4 regions of the Streptomyces sp. NPDC059398 genome follow, and region 2 is predicted to be linked to each of the others. Evidence: riboswitches for the same ligand, from Rfam matches in the RefSeq annotation. Region 2 holds a riboswitch; each other region holds the start of a gene.
The links. A riboswitch is a leader RNA that binds a small molecule or an ion and turns the genes downstream of it on or off. The one in region 2 is predicted to bind cobalamin.

Region 1 (3,435 bases), on a different contig from region 2:
CCGCTGAGCCAAGGAGTCTGCGTCGCGTCAACTCGGCCATGAACATCCCCTTCTCACGCTCGGACGGGCCCGTTCTGAGGCCCCTCCGGAACTCTCTCGGGAGCCCGGTGAAGAGGGGAGGAGTCGGACGATGAACAGGTGGCCAATGAGCGGCAAGGGCTTGGCCAAGCCAGAACCTGGTGTTCGCACAGCCGGGATCCCGCCCGGACAAAGGTCCGGACGGGATCCGTGAGTAGCCGTGAAGCCCCTTGTGGGAGAGCTCAGTTGGTGGGGGCGGCCGTTGGCGCCACGGTGCCGTCCGTGTGGTGTGACGCAGCCGTCCGTGGGAGGAGATGACGCTCGGCGAGGTGGCCGAAGAGCAGGCCGAACGCGGTCCACAGCGTGAGCTGGATGGCGAGCGCCGAGAGCCGGAACTGCCAGAGCAGGGTGGCCGGGAAGTCCTTGGGCACCTCGTTGACGGCGGGCAGGAGCGCATAGGCGAGTCCGACCAGTACGAGGAAGGCGGCCCCGGCCGCTACGGTCGCGTTCCAGTTGCCCAGCCGTGGCGCGAGCCGTTTGCCGAGGAGCACGGCGGCCACCGAGAGCAGCACGCTGAGGACCATCATCAGGAAGTACAGGGCGGTGCGTTTGCCGATGGTGCCGGGGTCGCCGACGGACGGCGGGTTGGCCGGGTACTTGAGGAACGGCACGACGTACACGGTGATCAGGGCGCCGGCCGAGACCAGCATGGCTGTCGCCCGCGGGCCGAAGCCGCCGGTACGGCCGAGTGCGAAGCAGAACGCGAGAGCGGCGATACCGCCGACCGCGACGCCGAAGACGAGCACACCGGTGGCGAGTCCCGCCGTCGACTGGAGGGAGCGGCTGACCACCTCCATCTCGTGCTCATGGCTGTGCGCGTCCTCGAAGGCGATGGCCGAGTCGACCCGCGGCTCACCGAGCAGATAGGCGACCACCAGGGCCAGTACACCGGCGGCGAGGCCGGCCAGCATGCCGCGGACGAGCAGGACGCGTATCGATATGGAGTTCATGAGAGAGGTCCCCTGGACGTCAGTAGGTCAGTTGGACGTCAGTAGGTCAGTGGCAGGGGAAGCCGAGGAGATGACGTCCGTCGTGGACCCACTCGTGCACGTCGGTCCCCGAGACGACCGAGGTGGCGCCCTGCTCGGCGCCGACGAAGTACAGCAGGACGAGCATGAGGATCCCGAAGAAGACCGCCCAGGGGGCGATGGCCTTGGCCGAGAGCGGAGCGATCGCCGGAGTGGCGGGGGCGCTCGGAGTGGGGGCAAGGGAGTTTGCCATGGCAGAACCTCCTGGGGAACACGCGTCCCGGTCGTGGTGCCTGAGACGAAGGTGCTGGGTCTGACTTCCCGTAGGACGGGTTCACAGTGGCGCGACCGTGCCGGATTCTCACCGGACTTCCATTACGCCTTCGTCATGTTCACGTGGACCGTACCGTCTGCCCGACCGGCTTCGCTACGGTGCCGGTCCGGCAGAACGGCCCGTCACACCCCGCGCCCGGTACCCCGGACGCACGTGTTCTGCTTGCCCGGCCGGACGGGTGGACGGGTGGACGGCGGGACGGTGAGGGCGATGACGGTACGGGTGATGCAGTACGGATGATGCAGTACGGATGATGTCGGTCTCACCTCGCGGAGCGGGGTCCGGCTCTGTGCGAGGTCCGTATCGACGACGCGGGGCCGCCGGACGAGGCGTTCCGGCGGCTGGACGTCGCGCCGCTGACGCCGACCGGGCTGGGCGGCAGGGCCGGACGGTGGAACCCGCGCACCGGACGGTCGCCGGAGCCGTGACCAGGGGTGCGCCCCGGCGGCGGGTGCGCTCCGCTGGAGAGGGCGTGGCAGTGCGCCCGGAATCACACCCCGTGAGCCGCCTCTGCGGGAATCTTCGCTGGTCGTGACAGGCTGAAGCCCTTGTACAACATCAACACAGACGTCACGGGTGGCTCCGACAGCACATCGGCGGCCCGGTGACAGACGCGAAAAGGCAGGGCGGTCATGGGAGAGCTGATTCTCGTACGGCACGGTGAGACCAGCTGGAGCCGCACCGGGAAACACACCAGCTGGACGGATCTGCCGCTGACGGCGGCCGGCGAGGAGCAGGCCCGCAAGGTCGCACCGCTGCTGGCCCAGCGGCGCATCGCACTGACCCTCACCAGCACGCTGACCAGGGCCAGGCGGACGGCCGAGCTGGCGGGCCTCGAACCCGCACGCGCCGACGCCGACCTGCACGAGTGGGACTACGGGGCGTACGAGGGCATCACCAGCGCGGAGATCCACCAGGACCGGCCCGACTGGGACCTGTGGACCGACGGGGTGGCCGAGGGCCCGCCCGAGCACCCCGGCGAGTCCCCGCAGCAGGTTGGCGAGCGCGCCGACCGCGTCCTGCGGCGGGTCGACGTGGCGCTGCGCGACGCCGATCTGGACGGCGAGGGCGGAGACGTCGTCCTCGTCGGGCACGCCCACTTCCTGCGGGTGCTGACCGCGCGCCGGCTCGGACTGCCCGCGTCGGCCGGGGCGCTGTTCCGGCTGGACACCGCGTCCGTGAGCCGGATCGGCACCGAACACGGCCGACCCGCCCTCGCCGTGTGGAATCAGGTGCCGCTCAGCGGGTGACGGGTGACGGGTGACGGGTGACGGGTGACGGGTGGCTGGGGGTGGGGCCGGCCGGTGCCGCAGCGGTGACGGGCCTCAGCCGTTGACGTGCGCCGCCCCCGCGGTCGTCTCGACTTCCAGCAGTGAGGCGCTCTGGCGCTCCGCTTCGAAGGCCGTGTGCCCGCCCCGCAGGCCGAACAGGCGCTTGCCGAGCAGGATGTAGAGCACCGCCAGGATGTTGACCGTCAGGGTGGCGATCTTCAGCCAGCTGACCTTCTCGGTGAGCTCGTAGACCTCCAGCGGCAGGAACACCGCCGTGGCGACGACCGTCAGATACTCGGCCCAGCGCTTGGCGCGCCACAGTCCGACGCCCTCGACGATCTCGATCAGCGCGTAGACGACCAGCAGCGCGGCGACCAGCACCAGTGTGGAGTGCTTGTAACCGAAGGTCTTCTGGATGGTGCCGACCACCGGCGAGTGGTCCAGGTCGTAGTGGAAGTGACGGAACACCGGGCGCAGCACGTCCAGGTTCTCGTCGAAGAGCCGCCGCACTGCGTCCTTGCTGTTGCTGAACTTCCACACGGCCACGGCCACCAGCACGATGAACACCCCGCGCACCGCCCGCTCCACGGCGAGGAAGCGCAGGATGAACAGATCGCGCAGTACCTTGCCGCGCGGCACCAGCGGGGCGTCCCGCGCGGGGCCCGATCCGTGCGGATCCCCCAGGGCGAAGTCCCCGCAGCGCAGACAGCGCCATGCCTCGCCGAATCCGGTGTCGGCGCGCAGCCGCGCCGCGAGTTCCGGTTCCCGCGGGGCGTACGTCACA
Region 2 (3,435 bases):
TGGCGTCCGGGCCGTGCTGGTTGAGGTCGCCGAAACCGGACTGCTTCCAGCCGCCGAAGGTGTGGTAGGCGACGGGGACCGGGATGGGGACGTTGACGCCGACCATGCCGGTGTCCACCCGGCGGGTGAAGTCGCGGGCGGTGTCGCCGTCCCTGGTGAAGATCGCGACGCCGTTTCCGTAGGGGTGCTCGCTGGGCAGCCGCAGTGCCTCCTCGTAGGAGGCGGCCCGTACGACGCACAGCACGGGCCCGAAGATCTCCTCCTGGTAGATCCGCATCCGCGGGGTGACCCGGTCGAAGAGGGACGCCCCCGCGAAGAAGCCGCCTTCGTGGCCGGGCAGGGAGAACTGCCGCCCGTCGACGACGAGTTCGGCGCCCTCGGCCACTCCGGTGTCCACATACCGGCGGACCCGGTCGAGGGCGTCCTGGCACACGAGGGGGCCGAAGTCGGCTTCCGGGTCGTCGGAGCGGCCGATACGGAGGGTGGCGATCCGCTCCTTGAGTGCGGCGACGAGCCGGTCGGCGGTCTCCTCCCCGACCGGCACGGCCACCGAGATCGCCATGCAGCGTTCACCCGCGGACCCGTATCCGGCTCCGATGAGGGCGTCGACGGCCTGGTCGAGGTCGGCGTCCGGCATGACGATCATGTGGTTCTTGGCGCCGCCGAAGCACTGGGCGCGCTTCCCGTGAGCGGCGGCGGTCGCGTAGATATGTGCGGCAATGGGAGTGGAGCCGACGAAGCCGAGCGCGCCGACCCGGGGGTCATCGAGCAGCGTGTCGACGGCCTCCTTGGCACCGTTGACGACGTTCAGCACACCGGGCGGCAGACCTGCTTCCAGGAACAGTTCGGCCAGGCGCAGCGGCACGGACGGATCGCGCTCGGACGGTTTGAGGATGAACGCGTTTCCGCAGGCGAGAGCGGGCGCCGCCTTCCACAGCGGGATCATCGCCGGGAAGTTGAACGGCGTGATGCCGGCGACCACTCCGATCGGGGAGCGCAGCGAGTGCACATCGATGCCGGTGCCCGCGTTGTCGGTGAACTCGCCCTTCAGCAGGTGCGGAATACCAGCGGCGAACTCCACCACCTCCAGGCCGCGCTGAATATCACCGTGGGCGTCGGCGACGGTCTTTCCGTGCTCGGCGGACAGCAGCCGGGCCAGGGAGTCACGTTCCCCATCGACGAGTTGGAGGAAGCGCAGCAGGATCCGGGCACGGCGCTGCGGATTCCACTCCCCCCATTCCGGCTGCGCCGTGACCGCGTCGGCGATGGCCGCCTCGGTGTCGGCGCGGCCCGCGAGCGGGACCCGGGCCTGGACGGTGCCGGTGTTGGGGTCGTACACGTCGCCGAAGAGACCGGATGTACCGGCGGTGTGTTTACCGCCGATGAAATGGGTGAGTTCACGGACCATGGTTGCCTGCTCTCGTCAGGTTGGGATCCGGGGACGGCACGGCAGATCGCCGGGAGCACGCGGACGGGCGTGCTGCCGGGAGGGCTGCCGTGGGACAGCGAACAGCGGCTCGCGGCCGCGGAGTTCTACGAGCGCGCGTCGAGTCGGGTGCGCTCCGCCGGATCACCAGGGTCGTGGGTGTGCGTACGGACCGGTGCCATGCGTGTCTGCTCCATCCTCGTGGAAAACACGGAACATTCCGCGGCCGGTATCCTGACTCCCGGATCCCCGCGTGCCGCCCGCCTTCCCGGCTGAAATCGCCAGTGGCGTGTGGATGGCAGCACACTCCCCGGTCACAGTGGCGGGACCGTGCCGGATTCACACCGGCTTCCCTGCACCGCGGACCTTGTGCCACGAAGATATAGTTGGACGTCCTAGTAAGTCCACCCCCCGCCCCGGCTGTGTCGCTCCAGGCGTCGGTTTCCGGCTGCTTCCCGGTCAGCGGGTACGGGGCACCTCGCGGCCGGGACCGCCGCAGCGTGCTGAGGCGTTGGCTGACCCTTTCGTACCCGAGGCCGTAGTGGGCAGTCAGCGGGTCATAGCCGTGTGGCCGTGCGGATCAGTCCGGCAAGGGCGAGGGAGCGGCTGTGCGCGGGCCAGGCGATGTGGGTGACGACGGGGGGTGCGTCGGTCAGGGGCACGGCCGTGTGCTCGGCCCATAGCCAGGCGCTGGCCGACTCGGGGAAGACGGCCACGGTGCGTCCGAGGGCGATCAGCTGGGCCAGCTGCGTCTGGTCGTGGATCTCGGGGCCCGGGCCGGGTGGGTACGTGCCGCGGCGGGACCAGCGGGCGAGCGGAAGACCGGGGATGTCGCTGACGTCCGCCAGGGACAGCGTCCTCTGCGCGGCGAGGGGATGTGAGGCGGGCAGGATCGCGATCTGTCCCTCGGCCATCAGTTCCTCGCTGTCGAACCCGGCGAGGGAATTGAACGGCGCGTGCATGAGCGCCACATCAGCGCGGCCGTCGCGCAGCATTTCTCCCTGCTCACATGTGCCGCTCGGCAGTACCTCGATCTCAGCGGCGTCGGGCTCGGCCGCGTAGGCGTCTAGGAGCTTGCGCATCAGCTCGTGGGACGCGCCGGCCTTCACTGCCAGTACCAGGCGGTTGCGGGGGCCGCCCGGACTGCCGGCGCCGCCGGCGCGACGGGTGCGGCGGGCGGCAGCGGTGGTCGCGTCGAGTGCTGCGCGGCCCTCGTGCAGCAGCGTCTCTCCGGCGCCGGTCAGGGAGACGCCGCGGCGGTTGCGTTCCAGCAGGGAGACGCCGAGGCGCCGTTCGAGCTGCTGGATCGCCCGGGACAGCGGTGGCTGGGCCATGCCGAGGCGCTCGGCGGCGCGGCCGAAGTGCAGTTCCTCTGCGACGGCCACGAAGTACCTCAGCTCACGGGTCTCCAGGGTGTCCATGGCCACAGCGTATCTCTGTGATACCTACCGGGTATGACAGGGCGCTGTGTCGGTATTGGATGCGCCGCCTGTCCGCGAGCGAACATCGACGGCATGAGCGAAACCATGAACAGACCTTCCGCGTCCCTGCCCGGTGGCACCTGGACCCTCGGCGATCTGACCGTCACCCGCTTCGGCTACGGCGCCATGCAGCTCGCCGGCCCCGGGGTCATGGGCCCTCCTGCCGACCGTGACGGCGCGCTCGCCGTCCTGCGCGAGGCCGCCGCCCTCGGGATCACCCATATCGACACCGCCGGCGCATACGGACCGCGCGTCACCAACCAGCTGATCCGTGAAGCGCTGCACCCCTGCCCCGAGTCACTGCACGTCGTGACCAAGGTCGGCGCGGTCCGCGATCAGCAGGGCGGCTGGATCCCTGCCCGGCAGCCCGAGGAGCTGCGCCGCGCCGTACGCGAGAACCTTGAGGACCTCGGCCTCGACTCGCTCGACGTGGTCAATCTCCGGCTCGGCGACGCCACGGGTCCCCGGCCCGGCTCGCTCGCCGAGCCCTTCGCGGCCCTCGTCGAACTCCAGCAGCAGGGCCTGATC
Region 3 (3,435 bases), on a different contig from region 2:
CCAGCACCCCGGCGGGCAGCGCCAGTTCGTCCCAGCGGGCCCCGCCGAGACCGCCCAGCGTCCAGAACATGATGGCGCGCACATGCTCGGCCTGCGCGGAGAGCACCAGGACGAGGCTGGTGAGCGCGGACAGCACGTACTGGATCGCCACTCCGGCCAGGATCAGCCGCCCCGTCGTCATCGTCCCGCCGCGCCTGGCCATCGCGTACACCGCGACCAGCGCCGCCATCGAGCCGATGAACGCGGCGGCCGGCAGCGCCACGGTCGCCGCGGCCCCCGTGCCGAGGCCGAAGACGATGACGAGCACCGCCCCGGCCGACGCCCCCGAGGAGGCGCCCAGCAGAAAGGGATCGGCCAGCGCGTTGCGCACCAGCGCCTGGAGGACCGCCCCGGACAGCGCGAGCCCCGCCCCGACGACGGCCCCGAGCACCACCCGGGGCAGCCGCACGTCCCACACGATCGTCGGATACGCGCCGCTCCGCTCGCCGCCCAGCACCACCCGGAGCACCTCGCCCGGCGGGATGCGCACCGGGCCGAGCGCCAGTCCCGCCACCGCCGTCGCGAGCAGCACCACGGTGAGCACACCGGTCACGACGGGCATCGAACGCAGCACACCCGAGGCCGGAGGATGCGGCCGGGCCTTGGTCCCGGCCCTCATCCGGCGTCGGGGTGCAGCTGCGCGGCCAGGTCCCCGACGGCGTCAGCGACGCGTACGCCGAGGACGGCCGACGACAGCGGCAGCACCGCGAAACGCCTGTTCCTGATGGCGGGGACGTCCTTGAGGGCGGGATCGCCGAGCAGCCGCTTCTTCTTCGCCGCGACGCTGGTCCCGCCGTAGTCGTAGACCACGACGACCTGGGGCCTGCGCTTGATGACCTGCTCCCAGGAGACATCACCGAAGCTCTTCCCCAGATCGGCGAAGACGTTGGTGCCGCCCGCCAGTGACACGATCTCGTTGCCGATACCGCTGCCGCCCGCCGTGAACGCCGAGCTGTCCCCCGAGTCGTACACGAAGACCGAGGGCCGGTCCGCCCCCTTGAGCTTCGCCTCGACGGCCGCGATCTTCTCCTTCTGCTCCGCGATCAGCTTCCGGCCGCGGCCGGGAACGCCGAAGGTCCGCGCGACCTGGGTGATCTCGGTGCTGAGCTGACCGAGGCCGACCGGGCCGCCGGTGCAGTTCTCGATATTGAGCCGGGTGTTGATGCCCGACTTCTGGAGCCCGGCCCGGTCACGGCCCTGGGCCTTGTCGAAGGCGCTGGCGTAACCGCCGTAGACGAAGTCCGGGTTGGCGCCGAGGAGGGTCTCCCGGGACGGGTACTCCTTGGCGATGACCTTGGTCTTCGCGTAGTCGGCGCGGTACCGGGGAAGGACCTTGTCGTCGAGGTAGGCGGTGCCCGCGATCCGGTCCCGGAGTCCGAGGGCCAGCATGAGTTCCGTCGCGTGCTGGTTCATCGTGACGGCCCGCTTCGGGGGCGCGTCGAAGGTCGTCCTGGTCCCGCAGTTGTCGACCGTGTACGGGAATCCGGCGGGAGCTTTCGCGCCCCTGTCCGCGCCCGTGTCCTGCGTGGAGCCCGCCCCGCAGCCGGCGAGCGGCAGCAGGATCAGGGGTATGAGCGCCAGTGCGGCGCGCGACGTCCGGGGGTTACGGGGCATGGCCGGGCCTCTCCGGGGGATGTCCTCGTCCCCAGGTCGTACGGAGAAGGCGGCGCGGGAAGTGTCTGGCTTCCGGGCCGCGAGGCCCGGTCACAGTGGCGGGACCGTACCGGAATCGCACCGGTTTCCTTCACCGCACCGCCTGGGTTCGCGCTCAGTGTGTCAGACGCCGCCAGGGCCGCTCCCCTTGGCTGCCCGGGCCCGCGGAGCGTCCTGGGCGGGCGGGGTGTCCTGGGTCCGCGGGGCGTCCCCGGTCCGCGGGGCGGGCAGGTCCAGGGCGAAGGCGGCGCCGTCGCCGACGGTGAGCGTCCCGCCGTGCCGGTGCGCGACATCGCGGGCGATGGCCAGGCCGAGACCGGCGCCCCCGTCGTCACGGGTCCGGGCGTCGTCGAGCCGTACGAACCGCTCGAAGATCCGTTCACGCTCCGCGGGCGGCACCCCGGGGCCGTCGTCCGCGACCTCCGCGACGAGCCGGCCGTTCCGCTCCCGTACGCAGACCTCGACGCCCGAGCGCGCGTGCCGCTGGGCGTTGTCCAGGAGGTTGCCGATCACCCGCGCCAACTGCCCGCGGGATCCCTCCACTTCGAGCCCGTTCGCGGCGTCGACCGTCACCGGCACCCGGCCCCCGTGCCGCCGCGAGACCTCCTCGCGCACCAGCTCCCCCAGGTCGATCCGCGCCGCACCGGGCCGCTCCCCCGCGTCCAGGCGGGCGAGCAGCAGCAGATCGGCGGCCAGTTGCTGGAGCCGTACAGTGTCCATGACCGCGCCCTCGACGTCGAGCAGCTCCGGGTGCGCGGCGCCGACCTCCAGCTGGGTGCGCAGACTCGCGATGGGGCTGCGCAGTTCGTGGGAGGCGTCCGCGACGAACCGCCGCTGCCGGTCGACGGAGCGCTCCAGGGCGGTGAGCGTCTCATTGGTCGTACGGGCCAGCCGGGCCACCTCGTCGTGCGAGCCGGGCTCCGGGACCCGCCGGCCGAGGTCCTCGGACGCGGTGATCGCCGCCATCTCCCGCCGGATCCCCTCGACGGGGCGCAGGGCGCGCCGGGTCACCAGCCAGGTGACGCCCGCGACGACCAGCAGGAGGGCGGGCAGCCCGATGAGCATCGCGCCGCGGAGCGTGCTGACGGCGCTCTGCTCGGTGGTGAGCGGGGCGCCCGCGTAGACGATCAGGGTGTCGTCGCTGCCGTTGGTCACCTCGACCGCGGCGAACCGGTAGTCGGCGGTGTCACCGTCCACGGTCGCGGTGCCGGAGCTGAAGTGGGGGTCGTCGTGCGAGACCTCACCGCGCGGCGGATCGTCGCCGCTGCCGTGGTCGTCATCGTCGTCGTCGCTCTTGTCGTCGCTCTTGTCGTCGCTCTTGCCGTGGCTCTTGTCGTCGCCATGGTCGTCGTCGTGCTTCGACTCGGCCGGCGCCGGATGCACCGCGGTGGTCGCCGTCCCCGTCACGGCGTCCAGATCGTCACTGGCGGCGCGCAGTCCGCCGTGCTCGGTGACCACCTGCACCGGGTTCTCGTCGGAGTCGGGCAGATGGAGTTTGCGGTACGGGACGTCGAGCGCGACCTGCGATGCGATGTTCTGGGCGACGACCTCGGCGCGCAGATCGGTCTGGCCCGTGAGGTTGGACCGCAGGACGCTCAGGAGCGAGAGCCCCGCGGCGACCAGCGCGACAGCGACGACGGCCGTCGCGCCCAGCGCCGCCCTGGCCCGTACGGAACCGAGCAGGCGCCTCATTCGGCGACCAGACGGTACCCCGCGCCGCGCACGGTCTGGATGAGTCCGGCG
Region 4 (3,435 bases), on a different contig from region 2:
GCACGGGTACGTGACCACGTCGGACTTCGTCCGGGGCCGGTTCGGCTCGAAGGGGCTCTCACTGGCCGTCGCGGTCACCGGCATCCTCGCCACCATGCCGTACATCGCTCTCCAGCTGGTCGGCATCCAGGCGGTGCTCGACGTGATGGGCGTCGGCGGCGAGGGCAGCAACTGGTTCGTGAAGGACCTCCCGCTGCTGATCGCCTTCGCGGTGCTCGCCGCGTACACCTACTCGTCGGGGCTGCGGGCGCCCGCGCTGATCGCCTTCGTCAAGGACGGTCTGATCTACATCGTCATCCTGGTGGCGATCATCTACATCCCGATCAAACTCGGCGGCTTCGACGACATCTTCGCCAAGGCCGGTCACGCCTTCTCGCAGACCAGCCCGGCGACGGGCAAGCCGCGCGGGGCGCTCGCACCGGGCGCGGCGGGCCAGTGGGGCTATGCGACGCTGGCGCTCGGCTCCGCGCTCGCGCTCTTCATGTACCCGCACTCGATCACGGCGACGCTCTCCTCGCGCAGCCGTAACGTGATCCGCCGCAACACCGCGATCCTGCCGCTGTACTCGCTGATGCTGGGGCTGCTCGCCCTCCTCGGCTTCATGGCGATCGCCGCCGGTATCAAGGTGAAGAACGGCCAGCTGGCCATCCCGCAGCTCTTCGAGAACATGTTCCCCGACTGGTTCGCGGGGGTGGCCTTCGCCGCCATCGGTATCGGTGCGCTGGTCCCCGCCGCCATCATGTCCATCGCCGCGGCGAACCTCTTCACCCGCAACATCTACAAGGACTTCATCAAGCCGGGGGCCACCCCCGCCCAGGAGGCCAAGGTCTCCAAGCTGGTCTCGCTCGTGGTGAAGGTCGGCGCGCTCCTCTTCGTGCTCGCCATGGACCCGACGGTGGCCATCAACTTCCAGCTGCTCGGCGGTATCTGGATCCTCCAGACCATGCCGGCGCTGGTCGGCGGGCTCTTCACCCGGTGGTTCCACCGCTGGGCGCTGCTCGCGGGCTGGGCGGTCGGCATGGTGTACGGGACGCTCGCCGCGTACGGCGTGGCGAGCCCGACGCAGGCGCACTTCGGCGGCTCCTCCAAGGAGATCCCGGGCATCGGACAGATCGGCTACATCGGTCTGACGGCGTTCGTACTGAACGTGGTCGTGACCCTGGTGCTCACTGTCGTGCTCAACGCGGTGAAGGCACCCGCCGGGATCGACGAGACCTCCCCGGAGGACTACACGGCGGACGCCGGGGACGAGGGCGTCCAGGTGGAGCTGCCTCCGGCCACGGCGGGAGCACCGGCCGGCCACTGAGCCGGCCGCTCCGCCAGGGGCCGGGTCCGCCGGGGCTGCGTCCGCCGGGGCCTCGCTCCGCCACGGGCCACGCTCCGCCAGGGGCCGTCGCGCCTCCCTTCCGGGGGAGACGCGCGGCGGCCCTTCTCCGTGCCCCCAGGAGCCCCCGCAGGGCGCCCCTGAACCGCTTCTGAGGCGTCCCGGTGGCCTGCACGCGGCCCCGGCGAAGCGGCCGTACGAGCCACCCTCCCAGGCTCCACGACACAACATATGGGGGGTGCTTTCCGGCGGGCACCCCACATGTATGCTCATGCTCGCTGTCGCCGCAGGGGAATCCGGTGCGAATCCGGAACTGTCCCGCAACGGTGTGATCAGTGCGCTTTCGCGCACCGTGGAGTCCGAGGACCTGCCGACGGCGCATCCGGCTCGACCGAACCGGATGGGAAACGTCCGGGCCTCGCGGTAGGGCCTGCGGACGCCATGCGGTGTGCTGCTCTGCTGTGCCCGTACGCGCCCGTGCCCCCCGCCGGCCCCCAGCCGAGCGAGGGAGAGCGCACCGTGACCATCGCGCCCACCGCACCTGTCTCCGAGCAGGTGGCGGACGCCCCGGGAACCGTACTGCTGCGGACCCTGACCGACCTCACCGCCGATCTCACCGACACCGACCCCGGCAGGGTCGCCGCTGCCGCCCTGCGCGGGCGCAACGCGGCGTCGGACGAGGCGGAGCTGCGGGAGCTGGCCACCGAGGCGGCCGCGGGTCTCATCTCCGAGGACCCCGCGTACTCCCGGCTCGCCGCGCGGCTGCTCACCCGCACCATCGCCGACGAGGCGGCGGGCCAGGGCGCGGTGTCGTTCTCCTCGTCGGTCGCCGTCGGCCACCGCGAGGGGCTGATCGCCGACCGTACGGCCGCCTTCGTCCGGCTGCACGCGGAGCGGCTCGACGCGACCGTCGACCCCGGGGCCGACGACCGCTTCGGGTACTTCGGGCTGCGCACCCTCTACAGCCGCTATCTGCTGCGCCACCCCCTCACCCGCCAGGTCATCGAGACACCCCAGCACTTCATGCTCCGGGTCGCCTGCGGTCTCGCCGCCGACGAATCCGCCGACGCGCTGGCCGAAGTGGCCGCGCTGTACGGGCTGATGAGCCGCCTCGACTATCTGCCCTCCTCCCCCACGCTCTTCAACTCCGGTACCCGGCACCCGCAGATGTCCTCCTGCTACCTGCTGGACTCGCCACTCGACCAGCTGGACTCGATCTACGGGCGCTACCACGAGGTGGCGCGGCTCTCGAAGCACGCGGGCGGCATCGGCCTCTCGTACTCCCGCATCCGCGCCCGCGGTTCGCTGATCCGCGGCACCAACGGACACTCCAACGGCATCGTCCCCTTCCTCAAGACCCTCGACGCCTCGGTCGCCGCGGTGAACCAGGGCGGCCGGCGCAAGGGCGCCGCCGCCGTCTACCTGGAGACCTGGCACTCGGACATCGAGGAGTTCCTGGAGCTGCGCGACAACACCGGTGAGGACGCCCGGCGTACGCACAATCTCAACCTGGCCCACTGGGTGCCCGACGAGTTCATGCGCCGGGTTGGCTCGGACGGCACCTGGTCGCTGTTCTCGCCCGCCGACGTGCCGGAGCTGACCGATCTGTGGGGCGAGGAGTTCGACGCCGCGTACCGCAGGGCCGAGGCGGCGGGGCTGGCGAGGAAGACCATCCCGGCGCGGGAGCTGTACGGGCGGATGATGCGCACCCTCGCCCAGACCGGCCAGGGCTGGATGACCTTCAAGGACGCGTCGAACCGTACGGCCAACCAGACCGCCGAACCGGGTGCGGTCGTCCACTCGTCGAACCTGTGCACCGAGATCCTGGAGGTGACGGACGACGGCGAGACCGCGGTCTGCAACCTGGGCTCGGTCAACGTCGGCGCGTTCGTCTCCGGCGGCTCCCTGGACTGGGAGCGCCTGGACGCGACCGTCCGCACCGCGGTCACCTTCCTCGACCGGGTCGTGGACATCAACTTCTACCCGACCGAGCAGGCGGGCCGCTCCAACGCCAAGTGGCGTCCGGTGGGCCTGGGCCTGATGGGGCTCCAGGACGTCTTCTTCCAGCTGCGGCTGCCCTTCGACTCACCCGAGGCGCAGGCGCTCTCCAC

Region 1: linked by a shared signal. The riboswitch ahead of ACFXBC_RS05695 (CbtB-domain containing protein) and the one ahead of ACFXBC_RS11540 (CoA-acylating methylmalonate-semialdehyde dehydrogenase) in region 2 are both predicted to bind cobalamin.
Region 3: linked by a shared signal. The riboswitch ahead of ACFXBC_RS00550 (ABC transporter substrate-binding protein) and the one ahead of ACFXBC_RS11540 (CoA-acylating methylmalonate-semialdehyde dehydrogenase) in region 2 are both predicted to bind cobalamin.
Region 4: linked by a shared signal. The riboswitch ahead of ACFXBC_RS25760 (ribonucleoside-diphosphate reductase subunit alpha) and the one ahead of ACFXBC_RS11540 (CoA-acylating methylmalonate-semialdehyde dehydrogenase) in region 2 are both predicted to bind cobalamin.

What each region holds. Positions count from the first base shown of each region.
Region 1 is NZ_JBHYWP010000009.1:73,249-76,683, forward strand. It holds gene ACFXBC_RS05685 (alkaline phosphatase family protein) at 1-40, opposite strand, end outside; gene ACFXBC_RS05690 (CbtA family protein) at 261-1,028, opposite strand; gene ACFXBC_RS05695 (CbtB-domain containing protein) at 1,075-1,299, opposite strand; adenosylcobalamin (AdoCbl) riboswitch at 1,344-1,434, opposite strand; gene ACFXBC_RS05700 (histidine phosphatase family protein) at 2,013-2,630, shown strand; gene ACFXBC_RS05705 (DUF2127 domain-containing protein) at 2,706-3,435, opposite strand, start outside.
Region 2 is NZ_JBHYWP010000023.1:52,038-55,472, forward strand. It holds gene ACFXBC_RS11540 (CoA-acylating methylmalonate-semialdehyde dehydrogenase) at 1-1,408, opposite strand, end outside; cobalamin riboswitch at 1,633-1,818, opposite strand; gene ACFXBC_RS11545 (LysR family transcriptional regulator) at 1,984-2,847, opposite strand; gene ACFXBC_RS11550 (aldo/keto reductase family oxidoreductase) at 2,953-3,435, shown strand, end outside.
Region 3 is NZ_JBHYWP010000001.1:120,607-124,041, reverse strand. It holds gene ACFXBC_RS00555 (FecCD family ABC transporter permease) at 1-601, opposite strand, end outside; gene ACFXBC_RS00550 (ABC transporter substrate-binding protein) at 655-1,653, opposite strand; cobalamin riboswitch at 1,692-1,821, opposite strand; gene ACFXBC_RS00545 (sensor histidine kinase) at 1,816-3,384, opposite strand; gene ACFXBC_RS00540 (response regulator transcription factor) at 3,381-3,435, opposite strand, start outside.
Region 4 is NZ_JBHYWP010000083.1:28,803-32,237, reverse strand. It holds gene mctP (monocarboxylate uptake permease MctP) at 1-1,306, shown strand, start outside; cobalamin riboswitch at 1,554-1,714, shown strand; gene ACFXBC_RS25760 (ribonucleoside-diphosphate reductase subunit alpha) at 1,844-3,435, shown strand, end outside.